3 regions of the Denitratisoma sp. DHT3 genome follow, and region 1 is predicted to be linked to each of the others. Evidence: riboswitches for the same ligand, from Rfam matches in the RefSeq annotation. Region 1 holds a riboswitch; each other region holds the start of a gene.
What was found. Region 1 has a riboswitch for cobalamin ahead of B9N43_RS10440 (DUF1329 domain-containing protein). Riboswitches for the same ligand answer to the same signal wherever they lie in the genome.

Region 1 (5,603 bases):
TGAGACGGTTGGTGCCAAACAACTCGTTCCGGTATTTGAAGAAAACCTGTGAATACTCATGCCCGATAGGGATTTGTTTATCGAAGTGGGTCGATATGCGTAATTCCATGGCCTTGAAGGCCATCAATGACGTAAACAGTAGAAGTCCCGCCAGGACGATTGCTCGCCTTCGGAATAAATAGCCTTCAAGAGCAAGGACGAATCGATTGGTGCCGACCATCAGGTCACACTCCTAGGTGCAGTGGGGCGGGGGAGCCCCCGCCGTTACTGTTGTATTTAGAAGCTGTAAGAGATGGATGCGCTCAATACATCGCGATCGCGCAGCATGTTGAGATTTCCTCCGCCCCAGAATCTGCTGTAGCCGATGGTGGCTTTCCAGGTGTTGTGGTAGTCGAAATTCATTCCCACAGATAGCGCCTTGCGACCTTGCACAAAAGGAAGGCTATTGGGCGCGACGCCCCTGACGTCGTGGTAGTAATCGACGATTGGTGACAGGGTCCAGCCAGATCCCAGGATGTTGGCGTAGGTAAGGGACAGTTCTGCTACATAACCCCAGGAGGTCCGGCTTGGGAGTGAGTAGTCATTCAGGAGGTAGGGAATGCTTCCGTCCAGTGTCAGGTTCGGATAGTGCGTTACTGCTGTTTCGAACAGGAAATACCCCTCGTCGGCATTGATCATCTGTGTCAGTGACGAGGGAAGCTCCAGGAACCCGGTGAGATGGGCCTGCCATTTGCGCTCTTCCTTGTACCCGTTTACTACATAGGGAGTGGCACCGCCGAATCCATTGAAATAACTGTAGCGGCCCGCATGGGGAACCACTGGATCGATAGCTACGCTATCCCTGGGACGATAGGATACTTCGGCGCCCACTGCCCAGTCCCCCAGTGTGGTATTGAGGGACAAGCCGAACAGATCCTTGTCCATGCCATATTGTTCAACTGCACGGACGTTGATGACGTTGGTCGTGTTGGGATCATATTTGAATCCAACAAAGGGAAGCTTGTCGTGATAACGGATGTAATAAGCGGCGTACTCGGTATCTCCATTTGTCGGTTTGTAGCGGAGGTTGATGCCATATTGCCCCCGGTTTTTTGGAGTGGTGATGTCAACGGGAACGATGGTGCCTAGTCCCGGTGCCACTGAGTTGGTTAGATATTCCAGGGTTCTCCCGGATTTCGGAGCAAAGTCGCCGAATACCCCCAGAGGCTTACCTCCTGCATAGAGGGGATCCATGATCGAGGTTGGAATGAATGCGCCGCGCTTTCCCCCCTTGCCAAGGAAATCTCCATAGGACCAGTAGGTGCCGGCCGGATCTAGGATGAACTTGTTCCAACGGAACTGATAGTAGGCTTCGGTGGAAAAACCATTACCCAGAGCGGTAGAAAGCGACAGCATGGGAGCGGGAACGAATATCTCCTTCAACTGTGCTCCTGGGATGTGAATCTTCCTCAAATCGACGGCATTAATGGAATTCACGCCGCCGATGATGAATATATCCTCTCCCCAACTGATGACCTGATTGCCGAGTTTAATTTTGGCTGGTTGGCCGTTCAGTGTTAGCTCCTTTGCTACCCAGAGGTCCAGCAACGTGACATCCTGCTGCATTGCTTTTTTTGCATCTCGTTCCAAGGGAGTACGTTGGGTTTTGTCGGCACGGAAGTCCGAGGACCATGTGAATCGGCTAAAGGCGGACCAGTCCGTTGGAGACTTGAGGAAAATCTCATGGGTGCCTTTCAGTACGGTAGAAACAATCTGTCCCTTCCTGTAATTCAGGTTACCGTCATCTGAATTGCTGTAGATGAAATCGGGTGGAGCGGTGAATCCCATTCCTGGACCATTGACCAGTTCCCCCAGTGGGCCGGCAATGGAAACATTGCCACCGGAATCATTGCCAATAATGCTTGTACTCGGAGACTCCAATCGCTTTTGCATGCCGATGGACAGTGTTGAGTCAAAACTGCCAATCCAGCCATTATTAAGTTCAAACTTGAAGGCGGCAGCCGGTTTTGAAAGACCAATACCAAGGGTGCAAAGGACTAGGATCTGGCGGATCAGATACGGTGTTATGTTTTTCATGTTTGTATTCTTCATCGTTAGACCGGGTTAACGGGCGCCAATTCGGCGCAAATCCTCGGGCTCGAATTGTCTTGGATCGATACGACCCTCATCACCCGCCAACCAGTCAGTTGGCTTTGATTCCTGTGTGGCGTACTCACCCAAGTAGCGGTTAGCATTGAGATCCCATGACATGAACTCCTGGCTGACGCAGGCCCCCAATTCAACGGCAGGGTAGATGGTGGCCTCCATGACGCGCCAGAGCTTGCCTTGGCTGTCGTATTGATCTGCCTCCATCAACATCCAGGTATCCTCGTCAAGATAGAAGGTTCTCCGGGCAAACATGTGGCGCATGCCTGGTTTTACCGTGGCCTCAATCTTCCAGACACGATGAAGTTCATAGCGCATCAGATCTCGGTTTGGGTAGAGGCCCTGATACACCTCGCTCATCTTGCGTTTGGCAACGAATTTATAGTTGTTGTAGGGGATGTACATTTCCTGCTTGCCCACTAATTTCCAGTCGTAGCGATCTAGAGCGCCAGCGAACATGGGATATTGATCGGCGGTTTCCAGGTTTTCAAACCCCGGTACTGGGTTGTCATATTCCAATGCGGGAAGCCGCCGTACCCGACGTTGCCCTGGGAAATACATCCACCCATTGTTGGCCTTGTTGCCCAGGAAGTAATGCACCAGCAGTACTTCGCCGTTGCGTGAAGGTGGGGAGGTCATCATGTCGAGGATCATCATCTGTACCCCGTTGGCCTCCCTGGGTGAATTGACCTTGGTGGACGCAAAGGGGGTTAAGGCGAGCTGCTCCTGTCCCAGACCATAGAAACTTCCATCCGGATTGATGAAGTTCGTCTGGTAAGCCTCGATACGGCCTAATCCCTGCCAGCGAAGGCGATGATTCCAGACGGCCTCTGCTCCGTTCTGGGGAATCGGAAACGGAAATGCTCCACCCAGAGCGCTATCTAGGCTGTCACTCCCATCATTGGAAAGCTTTGCCAGTGTCGCATTCTGTTTGGTCCGCTCGGTGATCGTTTCGGGGTAGCCGCAGGATCGATGACTGGGATACACGTCCATACGATAACCCTTGCGGGTTTTTAATAATTCAATCTGCCCTGCCGAGAGTTTGTCTTTGTACTTTTCGAGGTTTGTGGCGTCGATGGAAAACAGGGGCTTTTCAGAAGCGTAAGGATCAATACGAGCATCTGTGAGTTTGCGTTTTTCCTTGGGCAGTCCTCCTTGCCATTCTGGGATGCTGCCATCCCGGTTACCAGTCCGTTCTGCGCCGACTGGTGTCAGTTCCCGGCCTAGCCGTTTGGCTTCGGATGTGCTGACCGCTGCCTCCGAAGTTGTCCACATCATGCTGAGGCCAAGTATTAGTACCCCTTGAGCCAGTCGTCTCATCACCATCCTCCGGTTATTTTTCAACCCTGTGCAACCAGGGCGTCCAGCCGTTCGCCAAAGCACGGCAGCAATGAAAAAAGGGCTTCGCCAACGCACAGCCAAGTGCGCTGACGAAACCCTTGCCATTGGTTTCTACAAATACACAAACACGACGTTCAGCAGGTCTTCTGGCTCTCGGATCTCCCGGATTTGCCGCGCCTTCCCACCAGGGTAGGCCCCGGCAGTGGCTGGCCGGATGCATTGCCTCCGGCCTTGCGGCATCCGTCCCCGATTACAGCGGCGGGCCCGCCACGGAATTGCACCGTGTTCCTGGATACTGAAGTCGGCCGTGATTCTTATGATTTGCTGTTCAGCTGTCAATTCGATACTAATCAAGGCTGGAGGTTTGATCAGTATGAAATACGTACGAGGTCGTCAAGTTTTAATAACGAAACAGCTTGACTCGTTATTTATACGATCATAGACTTATCGCAGAAAGTTGTTCGCGGTACCCGGCAGTCCATCCGGACGCCAGGTGAAACGGGAAGCTGGTGTAAATCCTGCGCTGCCCCCGCAACGGTAAGGAAGTGCGGAATCGTCACACACGCCACTGGGCTTCGGTCTGGGAAGGCGACGATTCAAGACTTTCGAGCCCGGAGACCGGCCACGAACATCACCATGGAAACGCCACGGGGTGGTGGCGGCCGGCGTTTGTCCGATCGAACTCCCTGTGCGTTGCCTTCATCAATCGTGACCGGTCTGCGGGGACGCCGACCGGGGAACAGGGAGTCCTCATGCAACGCCATCTTGCGCGCAGCGCCATCGCCGCTGCCATTCTTGCCGCTTTCAATGTCCAGGCCGCCGAGCCCCTCGCGGACCACGGCACCATCGTCGTCACCGCCACCCGTCAGCCGACTCCGGCGCGAGATTTGCTGAACGACTTCAGCGTATTGACCCGTAGTGATATCGATAAAGCGGGGCCGAGTGCGACGCTGGGTGATCTGCTTTCACGCCTACCTGGTATTGAGCTATCCCGAGAAGGGGGACGTGGCGCCAATGAAAATATTTTCATCCGTGGCACAAACGCAGGTCACGCCCTAATTCTCATTGATGGTATTCGCGTAGGTTCTGCCACCCTGGGGCAGGCTAATCTTTCGGCTCTACCAGTTGAGCAGATGGAGCGTATCGAAGTGGTTCGTGGCCCGGAGTCCGCACTTTATGGCAGCGATGCTATTGGCGGGGTGGTCAATATTTTCACTCGTGGTTCGAAAGAGAGCAGCTTCTCTGCCAAGGCGGGATTTGGTAGTCGCGGCAGCTATGCGGCCAATGTCGCGAAAAAGAGCAATATCGGTGACCTGAACTATCAGGTCAGCTTCGGTACCAATGGTGAAGATGGCAAGTCCAACGTGACCAATAGCGATAGTTTCGCCTACAACCCTGATAAGGACGGATTCTGGAAACGCAGTGCTGCTATGCGCATAGACTACAAGCTTTCGTCTGAAGCAGAAATTGGTGCCCAATATTTCTACAGCCAGGGACAGAACAAGTTCGATACTTCCTGGCCGAGCAAGAGCTACGACTGGAAAACATACAGCAGGATCAGCGGGTCCAGTGCATATGCTCGTTTTCAGCCAGCCAAGGAATGGACTACCTCGATACGGTTCGATCGCAGCGTGGATGAAAGCGACACCGTGCCCTCGCAAACCATCGGTGAGCTCCGTGACGACTTTCGCACCGAACGAAAACAGATCACTTGGCAGAACGACATCAACCTGCCCATCGGACGTGCGCTCATAGCGGTGGACCATCTGAAAGAACAGATTGTTACATCGAGTGCTTTCAGCCTGACTGAACGTGATATCAACTCCCTGTCCCTGGGATGGGATGCAAGCATGGAGAAGCATCGCTGGCAGGCAAATGTTCGTCGGGACCGCAATTCACAATATGGCGCAAAGAACACCTACAACCTGGGATATGGGTATCAGCTCACCCACGCTTGGCGTCTGGCAACCCATGTTGGCACAGCATTCAAGGCGCCATCATTCAACGACCTGTATTACCCTAACATTCCTTTTGTCGGCAGCGGCAACCCCAATCTCAGGCCAGAAACATCCCGCAACCGGGATGTGGCTGTTCATTATGAGACCGAGGTCCATAAA
Region 2 (5,603 bases), 1.3 Mb from region 1:
CGAAGTGGCGCCAGACGATGGCGGGTTCGAGGTCGGGGAAGGTCATGGCGGGCGGGCTGCGGATACGCCCGAACCGCCGGGACGGGGTTCGGGCGCGGTTGGGTGCGATTCGGTGTCTGGGCCGGCGCTCAGAGCACCTCGGCGGCGTGGTCGGCCAGGCGCGAACGCTCGCCCCGTTGCAGGGTGATGTGGCCGGAATGGGGCCAGCCCTTGAAACGGTCTACCACGTAGGTGATGCCGGAACTGCCTTCGGTCAGGTAGGGCGTGTCGATCTGGGCGATGTTGCCCAGGCACACCACCTTGGTGGCGGTGCCGGCGCGGGTGATCAGGGTCTTCATCTGCTTGGGGGTGAGGTTCTGGGCTTCGTCGATGATCAGGAACTTGTTGATGAAGGTGCGGCCGCGCATGAAGTTCAGCGACTTGATCTTGATCCGGCTGCGGATCAGGTCCATGGTTGCGGCCCGCCCCCAGTCGCCGCCGTAGCTTCCGCCCTGGGCCGGCTGGCCGGGTTCCTCGTGAGGCCGGTTGAGCACGTCCAGGTTGTCCTCGATGGCGCCCATCCAGGGCGTCATCTTCTCCTCCTCGGAACCGGGCAGGAAGCCGATGTCCTCGCCCACCGGCACCGTGACCCGGGTGATGATGATCTCGGAGAACCGCTTCAGTTCCAGGGTCTGGGTCAGGGCCGCGGCCAGGGTCAGCAGGGTCTTGCCGGTGCCGGCCTGGCCCAGCAGGGTGACGAAGTCGATCTCCGGGTCCATCAGCAGGTTCAGCGCGAAGTTCTGCTCGCGGTTGCGGGCCGTGATGCCCCAGACCGCGTTCTTCTGGTGGCCGTAATCCACCAGGGTCGCCAATTGGGCGCTCTTGCCGCCGCCTTCCTTGACGATGGCGATAAACGGCTTTTCGGTTTCGCCGTCGAGATAGATGAACTCGTTGATCAGCAGTTCGGGGCAGAGGGGGCCATGAATCTGGTAGAGGGTCTTGCCCTCCTCCTTCCATGACTTCATTCCCTGGCCGTGGTTGTCCCAGAAATCGGCGGGCAGTTCCCGGGTGCCTGTGTACAGCAGATCGGTGTCTTCCAGCACCTTGTCGTTGAAGTAGTCCTGCGCGTGGAGGCCCATCGCGCGGGCCTTGATGCGCATGTTGATGTCCTTGGAGACCAGGATCACCGGCCGCTTGGGGAACTTCTGCTGCAGGTACATGACGACGGCCAGGATCTGGTTGTCGCCTTTTGCGGTGGGCAGGGAGGTGGGCAGTACCGTGGCGATCGCCTCGGCCTGGAGGAACAGGCGGCCCGTGGCCAGGCCGCGGGAGGGTTCGCTGAGGTCGATGCCCTTTTCGATGTCGGCCTCGTCGCTGACGATGCCGTCCATGATGCGGCTGGTCTGGCGGGCGTTGCGCGCCACTTCCGACATGCCCTTCTTGTTGTTGTCCAGTTCCTCGAGGGTCATGATGGGCACGTAGATGTCGTGCTCCTCGAAGCGGAAAAGGCTGTTGGGATCGTGCATCAGCACGTTCGTGTCGAGGACGAAGAGCTTGGTGGTCTTGCTGCGCTTGGCGTTCATGGCTGTTCCTGGTGTGGGCACGCATTGCGGATCATAGCGCGACGAGGCGGTGGCTTCGGGCCTCAGATTTTCTCCGCCACCCCGGCCGACTCGAAACTGGCCATCTGGTCGAGGAAGTTGGCGGCGGCCTGGATCAGGGGCAGGGCCAGGGCGGCACCGGTGCCCTCTCCCAGACGCAGGCCCAGGTCGAGCAGGGGACGGGCGTCCAGCGCCTCCAGTTGCAACTGGTGCCCCGGTTCGCCGGAGCGGTGGGCGAACACGCAGTAATCCGTGAGGGCCGGTTGCAGCCGCGCGGCGACCAGCGCGGCCGCGGTGACGATGAAGCCGTCGACCACGATCAGCATCCGCGCTTCGGCCGCGGCCAGCATGGCGCCGACCATCATGGCGATCTCGAAGCCGCCGAACCGGGCCAGGATGGACAGGGGATCGTTGGCGCCCTGATGGCGGCTCGCCGCCGTCGCCAGCAGTTCCTTTTTCCGGGCCAGGCCCAGGTCGTCGAGGCCCGTACCGCGGCCGACGCAGTCGGCGAGCGGCGCGGGCGCCAGGAAATGGGTGAGCAAGGAGGCCGCGGCGGTGTTGCCGATGCCCATCTCGCCGCAGGCCAGCAGGTTGCCGCCCCGGTCGGCCGCCTGCCGTGCCAGCGCCGCACCCCGCGCCAGCGCGGTGGCGCATTGATCCGCGCTCATGGCCGGCGCTTCGAGGTAATTGGCGGTGCCGTGCGCGACTTTCGCATCCACCAGATCCGGGCGGGCGCCGAAGTCGTGGGCCACGCCGGCGTCCACGACCTGCAATTCCCAACCCAACTGCCGGGCGAAGACGTTGATGGCGGCACCGCCGGCGAGGAAGTTTTCCACCATCTGCCAGGTGACGTCCTGGGGGTAGGCCGACACGCCGGCGCGCGCCGCGCCATGGTCGCCGGCGAACACCAGCAGCTGCGGCCGGCGGATGCGGGGGCTGAGGCTGCCTTGGAGCCGGCCCAGTTGCAGGGCCAGGGCTTCGAGGCGGCCGAGCGCGCCCGGCGGCTTGGTCTTGGCGTCGATTTTGCGTTGCAGGGCGGCGTCAAGGCCGGTGTCGAGGCGTGCCAGGTCGGCACGCGGTAGCGCGGTGGAATGCATCCGATTCTCCAGATTCCGGTTCGATCGACGCCGCGCTGACCATGCGCGACGCCGATGAACGCTGAAAGGAATCCTCGATCGCAGGTCTTCTGGCTTCCGGATCATTCGCCTGCCCCGCGCCTTCCCGGGAGAGTGGGCTCTCCCAGTGGCCGATCGTGGATCGTGCGGGCGGCGTCCCCGGTCACAGCGGCGGGCCCGCCACGGATTTCAACCGTGTTCCCTTGACTGTCGAGGTGCTGCAGCGGCGCGGATTATCGGGATTCGTCCCGGCCCTGTCAAAGCGGCCTGGCGGATGTTGTTTCCACCTGGCGGAAAAACATCGTGATTTAATGTAAATTGAGTCACGGCGTGAGTGAAGTGATGCATCCTGTCCGCTGATGATTTTTGTTGGAAACCGAATTCATGATGACCCCCCCTCCTTCCGCCATCAAATGGTGCCCCGAATACGCGACGGGCGTCGCCGACGTCGACGCGCAGCATCGAGTCCTGTTGCAGTGCCTGAACCGGCTCAATCGTCTGGGGGGCGGTGCCGAGGCGGCGGGGAGCGGGCCGTTGCGGAACGCGGTCCGGGATGCGTTGCGGGACCTGAACGAATACGCCGCCTACCACTTTCTCACCGAGGAGGCGCTGTTGCGGGAACATCTACCGACCGAGGCCCGGACCGTCCGGCATATTCTCGCCCATCGTTCGTACTGGTCGAGCATCGCCGATATCCGGATGCGCTTCGAGGCGGGGCTGCCCGACGCCGCCGAGGCGTTGGTGTCCTACCTCAACCGCTGGTGGATCAATCACATTCTGGAGACGGACCAGGACATGGGGCGCGAACTCAAGCTTCGCGGCGTGGGCTGAGGCCTCCATGAGCAAAACCAGTCGCTGGCATCTGAACCTGATCCGCCTCTACCGCAGCCACGGCACACTGCTCACCCTGGGCGCTTTCCTGGTCGTGGCGGTCGTGACCTTTGCGCTGACCTGGGGGGCGATGAAGGCATTTCGGATTCATCTCCTGGCCAGGAGCGAGGAACAGTTGATCGTTCTGACGACCGTCGTCGTGCTGATTTTTGCCGCCCTCCAGGCCTTGTTCAACCGCCTGCTGCTGGGGCGCACGTTCCTCGACTTTTCCGACGAGATAGAGCGCTGGGCGCTGCAGGAGGCGGATCATCTGCGCAACTTCGACACCATCGTCGGACACCTGCGGGACATTTCCACCGTCAACGGGGTGCTTCGCGGGCAACTGGAGGCGGTTACCCGGGAAACGGAAGACGCCGCCTACGCCATCGCCGGCCGCCTCGACCGCATTTACGCCGAATGCAGCCAGCTCTCCAGCGAGGTGAAACGTTCGGTTTCCCATTCCGAAGACCTGGCCGAGCAGTCGGAACAGCAACTGGCGGGGAACCTGGCGGCGCTGGATGCGCTCAAGCGGTACCAGATCGGCCGGCAGGACGAGATCGCCGCCGAGCATCAGCGGGTGCAATCGGTCATCGGCCAGGTCGGTTCATTGTCCCCTTTGGCCGAGTTGATCCGGCAGATATCCAAGCAGACCAATCTGCTGGCGCTGAATGCCACGATCGAGGCGGCGCGGGCGGGCACCGCCGGGCGAGGTTTCGCTGTCGTCGCCGACGAAATCCGCAAGCTTTCGGAACAGACCGATACGGCGGCGGTGAAGATCACCCACGGGATCGCCGCCGTGACGGCCGTGATCCACGATGAACTGGAACAGTCGCTCAGCACGGCCGAGGAAAAGAGCGAAATCGGGCAACTGGAGGACGTTTGCACCCGGCTCGGCGCGATGGGGGAGCGTTTCACCCAGACCACCGATTACCTCCACGCGCTGACCGGGACGCTGGATGCCGCCTCTGCGAAGATCGTCGACGAAGTGATGGAAACCCTGAGTGGATTGCAGTTCCAGGACGTGACGCGGCAGCAGATCGAGCACGTCGGCCAGGCGCTGAGCCGTCTGGATGTCCATATGTGTCTAGTCCCGCCTGGTTATAAACACGTTTTTTGAACAATTCTGGTTTTTTCTGCTGCCATTCCTTGAGCGCCTGAATGGGAGAACGATGGTTGAGTGCGCGCTGCGGAATCTGCTGGTTGTAGGTTTTTACATAGCGCGCAAGCGTCGTCTCCAACTCAGCGGCTGAAGCAAATCGGGTCTGGCTCACCACCTCACTGATTCGGCCATTGAAACGCTCGACCATCCCGTTGGTCTGCGGGTGGCGTGGCGGGCACAGGCGGTGCTCGATGTTCAGCGCCGCGCAGCGTACATCAAAGACGTGGCGTCCTGTGGGCTCACGCTTTTTGCTTGTGAAGCGGTCGGTAAACTGGCTGCCGTTGTCCGTGAGCAGTTTGACGATCTTCATCGGTGCGGCGCGTTCCAGGCGGTTCAAAAAATCCACGCTGCTACGCTCGCTTTGATCGGCATAGATATGCATGAACACCCAGCGTGTGGCGCGATCGATAGCCACAAACAGGTAGCGCCGCTCTTTTTCGTCGGGCATCTGCGGTAAGTACTTGATATCCATGTGCAGGAAGCCTGGCTCGTAATCCTTGAAGGTTTTGACAGAGGGCTGGATTTCGCCTGCATCGGCCAGTGCCTCGGCTTGTTGTTGGCGCAGGTTGGCCACGCCATGGCGGCGCAAGCAGCGATCCAGTCCCGAGCGCGAGACTTCCGGATTGATGAATTCGCGCACCACAGCCACCAGGTCATCTAACGGCAGCAGCGTCAGGCGCCGTAACGCCACGACAATCGCCTCTTGCGCAGGCGTCAGCGTGGTACAGAGCTTGTGCGGGCGGTGCGATAAATCCTCCGGACTATCGCGCCGCTTCCACTTACGCGCGGTCGCTACGCTGATGTTGTAGCGTTCTGCCAACTCAGCCAGCGATGCGGATGACTGCTTGATCTCTGTTCGCGTTCGAGGGGTCGTTCGGG
Region 3 (5,603 bases), 100 kb from region 1:
AGCCCGAACAGCATCGCCGTCAGCGCGCCGACCGAGGCGCCGCCGGAAATGCCCAGCACGTAGGGATCGGCGAGCGGATTGCGCAGCAGTACCTGCATCAACGCGCCGGCCAGGGCCAGCAGCCCGCCGCAGGCGAAGGCGCCCGCGACTCGGGGCAGACGCAGGGTGCGCACCACTTCGGCGCCCATTCCGCCTTCCGCGCCGGTCATCGCCGCCAGCAGGTCGGTGGTGGAAATCGTCATGGTTCCCGCCGTCAGCCCGAGCGCCAGGCTCGCCGCCACCAGGAGCAGCAGCAGCAGGAGCACGGCGAGGGCGCGGCGGCGGGAGGGCATGGGCGGTTACTTGAAGTCGTAGCGGGCGCTGACGAACAGACTGCGGCCGTCGGCGGGGAAGTAATAGTAGTCGCTGCGGAAGGTGGAGTAGCCGGCATAGGGCGCGTAGCGCCGGTCGAAGACGTTGAGCAGCTTGGCGGTGATGGTCCACGTCTTCAGGTCCCAGCGGCCCTGCAGGTCCAGGGTGGTGTAGCCCGCCAGTCGCCCCAGGGTGTTGGCGAAGTCGCCGCTGTAGCGCCGGTCGCCGACGTGGCTGGCGACGGCGGAATAACTCGCGCCGCCGCCGGTCTGCCAGGTGAGCTGGAGCGCGGCCTTGTCCCGCGCCACCATCGGGATTTCCTTGTCGGCATAGACGCCTTCGCGGAACCGGGCATCGGTATGGCTGGCGGAAAAGCGCGCCAGCAGGCGCTCGCTCAGGCGCCAGTCGATCTGGGCCTCCACGCCGTCGCGGCGGGAGCGGGCGAAGTTGACGTTGGCGTAGGCCGCGCCGTCGTAGCCAATCTCGTCGGTCAGGTCCAGGCGGTAGACGCTGCCGCGCAGCTTGACCGCGCCCAGTTCGACGTCGCCGCCGAGTTCATGCACTCGACCGTGCTGGGGCTTGAGGTCGCCGGCGAACACCGGATTGCCGGTGAAGGGGTCGTAGCCGAACAGTTCGTCGGTGTTGGCGAAGCGGAAGACGGTACCGGTGCGGCCGTAGAGACGCCAGTCGGCGGCCTGGTAGTTGAGGCCCAGGTCGTAGGCGTTGCGCTCGCGCACCGCGCTGCCGTTCATGGCCGGCACGGGGAAGGGGCCGTAACCGTAATCGGCGTCGTAGGCCCGCTGCGCGGCGCGCTGCTCCATGCGCTGGCGGCGGGCGCCGGCGGTCAGCGACCAATGGCGGTCGAGGGCGGTGGTGTTCTGCACGTAGAAGGCGGAACTGGTCTGCTTGGCCGACTGAGGAATCACGCCGGTGGCGCTGGCCGAGGTGGCGCCGATCTTGCCGTCATAGTAATCCAGCCCCAGCACGGTTTCGCTGGCGCGGCCGGTCAGGCCGTGGTTCCAGCGCAGGCGCGGGGTGAAGGAGACGGTGTCGCGTTCGCGCCGGTAGGTGCTGGCGAAGGAGACGTTGTTGGCGTCGTATTTTTCGTGCTCGACGGCGAGTTCCCCTTCCACCGTCAGGTTGGGCGACACGGCCAGCTTCAGGCCCGGGCGCACCCGGTAGCCGTCCCGCTGCTGGGTGTCGTGGGGCGTGCGCGCCTGGCGCGGATCGCCGCGGTAGGCGGCGCTCAGGAGGCTGCTGGGCATGCCGGACTTGTCCGCGTAGAGGCCGTAATCGACGAAGGCTTCGCCGTTGGCCAGGTTCAGCGCACTCCGGCCGCTGACGGCCTGTTGTCGGGCCTGGCTGTTCTGGCGCCAGCCATCGGTTTCCGCGTAGTGGGCGAAGAGGTTGAAATAGCCGGCCGCGCCGCCGCCGGCGGCCTGGGCATCCACGCCGCGGTAGTCGTTGCTGCCGAGGGTGACGGCCGCATTGGCGCGGGGCTGGCCGGACTTGTCGGTGATGATGTTGATCACACCGCCGGTGGCCCGGTCGCCATAGAGCACGGTGCCGGCGCCGCGCAGGATCTCGATGCGCTGCACGCTTTCCAGCGGGATCGCCGACCAGCTCACGGCATCCATGCCGATGGAGTTGAGGCGCTGGCCGTCGAGCAGGGTCACGGTGTTGCTGCCGCCAGTGTCGCCGAAGCCGCGGATGTCGGCCACGGCATCGATGCCCATGTTGCCGTAGAGCGAGCGCACTTCGATGCCGGCCTGGGCCTTGAGGATTTCCGGCATGCCCAGGGCGGGCGACTGGCGAATGTCCTCGCTGCGGATCACGTCGACCTGCGCCGCGACGGGCAGGGCGCTGTCGGCGAAGCGGGTGGCGGTGACGATGATGGTGCCGTGGTCAGCCGGCGTTTCGGCGGCCTGGGTGGCGAAAGCGGAAAGCATGGCGGCGGCGAGGGCGCTGCGCACGAGATGGCGTTGCATGGGAACTCCCGGTTCTCCGGCCCGCGTCCCCGCAGGCCGGTCACGATTGAAACAGGCAACGCAGGGGAGTTCGAACGGAAAATCACCGGTCGCCACTTCCCCGTGGCGTCACCAAGGACGATGCTCGTGGCCGGTCTCCGGGCTCGGAAGTCTTGAATCGCCGCCTTCCCAGGTCCAGACCCAGTGGCTTTGCTGACGATTCCGCACTTCCTTACCGTTGCGGGGGCAGCGCAGGATTCACACCTGCTTCCCGTTTCACCCCTGTGGCCGGAAACGGCCGCGGGGCACCGCGAACAAGGGGCGCATTGTACAGACAATCGCCCCGAGGGGCCGGCAACCCGTCGCAGGGGCTGTCCGCGCCATTTGGCGGCCTTGCCGGCCCAATACAGCGCCTTGACCACGAGGGTTGTTTTGAAAGACACTTCGGCCATGCATAGCGACTTTGATTCTCTCGAACAAAAAATCGATCAGGTATTGGCCCTGTGCAGCAGGCTGAATGCGGAGAACGCCGCCCTGCGCGACCGGGTGGCCGGCCTGGAGAACGACAAGCGCGACCTGACCGAGCGCATCGGCTCGGCGCGGACGCGGCTTGAAACCCTGATGACGAAGCTTCCCGAAGAATGACCGCGCATTCCACTCTCGACATCCAGCTCCGGGGCAAGGACTATCGAGTCACCTGCACGCCCGACGAGCGCGAGGCGCTGTTGGCGGCGGTGGGCTTCCTGGACCGGAAAATGACCGATATCGCAGCCATCACGCACAGCAGCGGCGAGCGCCTGGCGGTGATGACGGCCCTCAACATCGCCCATGAACTGCTCGCGTTGCGTCAGTCCGGAGCCGTACCGTTCCAATCGGACTCCGTGGCGGCGGACGTTGACGACCCGGACTTGCGGCGTAGAATTCAGAACATCGAAGCGCGACTGGATGCGGCCCTGGCCGACCAGCAAGGTCTGTTCTAGCCGTCCCGTTAGCGGCTTCGCCGGTTTTCCCCTGCGGTGTTCGCCAAGGCCGTAAATTCCTTGAACCTATAAGTCCTTGCGACTTGGCCGCCGCCCATTGATGCCGCTGTTGCGATCGCCCCTTCGCGGGCGGACCTGATGCGGCCGGAACGCGGCCTCCCTGAACCCAGAGTTCAGGATGCCGGCCAAACGGCACTGGCGGGGGATCCATCATCAGAGCGCGGAGTGGTTCTCCGCGCTTTTTTCTTGGAGTGCCTATGCCACGCTACTGGCTGATGAAGAGCGAGCCATCCGAGGTCAGCATCGACGATGTCCTGGCCATGCCGAACCAGACCGTGGACTGGTGGGGGATCCGCAACTACCAGTCCCGCAATTTCATGCGGGACCAGATGGCGCCGGGCGACGGCGTGCTGTTCTACCACTCGTCCTGCGCCGAACCCGGCATCGCCGGCCTGGCCGAAGTGGTGAAGAAGGCTTATCCGGACCGCACCCAGTTCGATTCGGCGTCCAAGTATTTCGATCCCAAATCCACGCCGGAGAACCCGCGCTGGGTCAATGTCGATGTCCGTATCTTGAAAAAGATCCGGCTGGTGGGCATCGCCGAGTTGCGCCTGCACCCGGAGCTGGCCCACATGCGCGCCCTGCAGCGCGGCAACCGTCTGTCGATCACCCCGGTGGACCCGGCGGAGTGGAAATTCATCACGGAACGCCTGCTCAAGTGATCAGCGCCTGGCTGCTGGGCTATGTCGGACTGGGCCTGTTCGCCGGGTTCTTCGCCGGCCTCCTGGGCGTCGGCGGCGGCGGCATCATGGTGCCGGTGCTGACCATGCTGTTCACCGCGCAGGGCCTGCCCCACGAGCATGTGGTGCATCTGGCGCTGGGCACCTCGATGGCCACCATCGTCTTCGCCTCGGTTTCCAGCCTGCGCGCCCACCATCGCCACGGGGCGGTGCTGTGGCCCGTGGTCAAGGCCATCGCGCCCGGCATCGTGCTGGGAACCCTGCTCGGGGCGCAGCTCGCCGCCCTCCTGCCGACCAAGTCGCTGGCCATTTTCTTTTCCGTGTTCATGGCCTACGTCTCGCTGCAAATGATCGCCAACGTCAAGCCCAAGCCTTCCCGCACCCTTCCCGGCGCCGGCGGCATGTTCGCCGCGGGGGCGGGCATCGGCGGCATCTCGGCGCTGGTGGCGATCGGCGGCGGCTCTCTTTCGGTGCCCTTCCTGACCTGGTGCAACGTCAAGGTCCACCAGGCGATCGGCACATCCGCCGCGATCGGTTTTCCCATCGCCCTGGCCGGCACCGTGGGGTATCTGATCGGCGGCCACGGCAACGCCGGCATGCCGGCCGGCAGCATCGGCTTCATCCATCTGCCGGCGCTGCTCGGCACCGTGCTGCCCAGCGTGCTGATGGCGCCGGTGGGCGCCCGCCTGGCCCATCGCCTGCCAGTGGCCGTGCTGAAGAAGATCTTCGCCGGCGTGCTGATCTTTCTCTCCGCCAAGATGCTGCACAGCCTGTTCGGCTGAGCGGCCGGCAGACGTCCGAAACTCAGAAACCCGACAAATGGCGTCGGTAATGGATCGCCTCGGCGATGTGGGGTCGGGCGATGGCGTCGCTGGCGGCCAGGTCGGCGATGCTGCGCGCCACCCGCAGGATGCGGTGATAGGCCCGGGCCGAGAGCCCCAGGCGTGCTATGGCCTGTTTGAGCAGGGCCTGTCCGGCCGCGTCGGGCCGACACAGGGCTTCGGTGTCGGCCACGCCCAGCCGCGCATTGGGCTGTCCCTGGCGTTCCAGCTGTCGCTGCCGGGCCCGGACCACCCGGGCGGCGACCGGCGCCGAGGCCTCGCCGTCGGGTGCGTGCTGCAAGTCGGCTTGGGGAAGGGCGGGCACTTCGATCATCAGGTCGATGCGATCCAGCAAGGGACCGGAGAGCTTGTTCCGGTAGCGCGCCACCTGGTCCGGGGTGCAGCGGCAGCGGTTGGCGGGGTGGCCCAGGTAGCCGCAGGGGCAGGGGTTCATCGCCGCCACCAGTTGGAAGCGGGCGGGAAACTCGGCGCGGCGCGCGGCGCGGGAGACGCAGACATGGCCCGACTCCAGCGGTTCGCGCAGGGCTTCCAGCACCCGACGCTCGAACTCGGGTAGTTCGTCGAGAAACAGCACGCCTTCGTGGGCCAGGGAAATCTCTCCCGGCCGCGGCACGCTGCCGCCACCCACCAGGGCCGGCGCCGAGGCGGAATGGTGCGGCGCGCGGAACGGACGCTGCCCCCAACGCTCGACCCGAAAGCTGCCGTCGAGCGAGTGCACGGCGG

Region 2: another riboswitch for cobalamin. It lies ahead of cobT (nicotinate-nucleotide--dimethylbenzimidazole phosphoribosyltransferase); the one in region 1 lies ahead of B9N43_RS10440 (DUF1329 domain-containing protein).
Region 3: another riboswitch for cobalamin. It lies ahead of B9N43_RS10000 (TonB-dependent receptor); the one in region 1 lies ahead of B9N43_RS10440 (DUF1329 domain-containing protein).

The regions. Positions count from the first base shown of each region.
Region 1 covers NZ_CP020914.1:2,264,355-2,269,957, forward strand. Annotated here, with positions in the region: gene B9N43_RS10430 (efflux RND transporter permease subunit) at 1-220, opposite strand, end outside; gene B9N43_RS10435 (DUF1302 domain-containing protein) at 277-2,076, opposite strand; gene B9N43_RS10440 (DUF1329 domain-containing protein) at 2,104-3,465, opposite strand; cobalamin riboswitch at 3,605-3,801, opposite strand; cobalamin riboswitch at 3,934-4,128, shown strand; gene B9N43_RS10445 (TonB-dependent receptor domain-containing protein) at 4,239-5,603, shown strand, end outside.
Region 2 covers NZ_CP020914.1:3,595,267-3,600,869, forward strand. Annotated here, with positions in the region: gene B9N43_RS16625 (aminoacyl-histidine dipeptidase) at 1-46, opposite strand, end outside; gene B9N43_RS16630 (PhoH family protein) at 129-1,562, opposite strand; gene cobT (nicotinate-nucleotide--dimethylbenzimidazole phosphoribosyltransferase) at 1,625-2,677, opposite strand; cobalamin riboswitch at 2,740-2,944, opposite strand; gene B9N43_RS16640 (bacteriohemerythrin) at 3,080-3,526, shown strand; gene B9N43_RS16645 (methyl-accepting chemotaxis protein) at 3,534-4,682, shown strand; partial or broken gene B9N43_RS16650 (IS481 family transposase) at 4,648-5,603, opposite strand, start outside.
Region 3 covers NZ_CP020914.1:2,159,867-2,165,469, reverse strand. Annotated here, with positions in the region: gene B9N43_RS10005 (FecCD family ABC transporter permease) at 1-332, opposite strand, end outside; gene B9N43_RS10000 (TonB-dependent receptor) at 339-2,339, opposite strand; cobalamin riboswitch at 2,450-2,646, opposite strand; gene B9N43_RS09995 (hypothetical protein) at 2,769-2,963, shown strand; gene B9N43_RS09990 (cell division protein ZapA) at 2,960-3,298, shown strand; gene B9N43_RS09985 (EVE domain-containing protein) at 3,556-4,020, shown strand; gene B9N43_RS09980 (sulfite exporter TauE/SafE family protein) at 4,017-4,820, shown strand; gene B9N43_RS09975 (YifB family Mg chelatase-like AAA ATPase) at 4,843-5,603, opposite strand, start outside.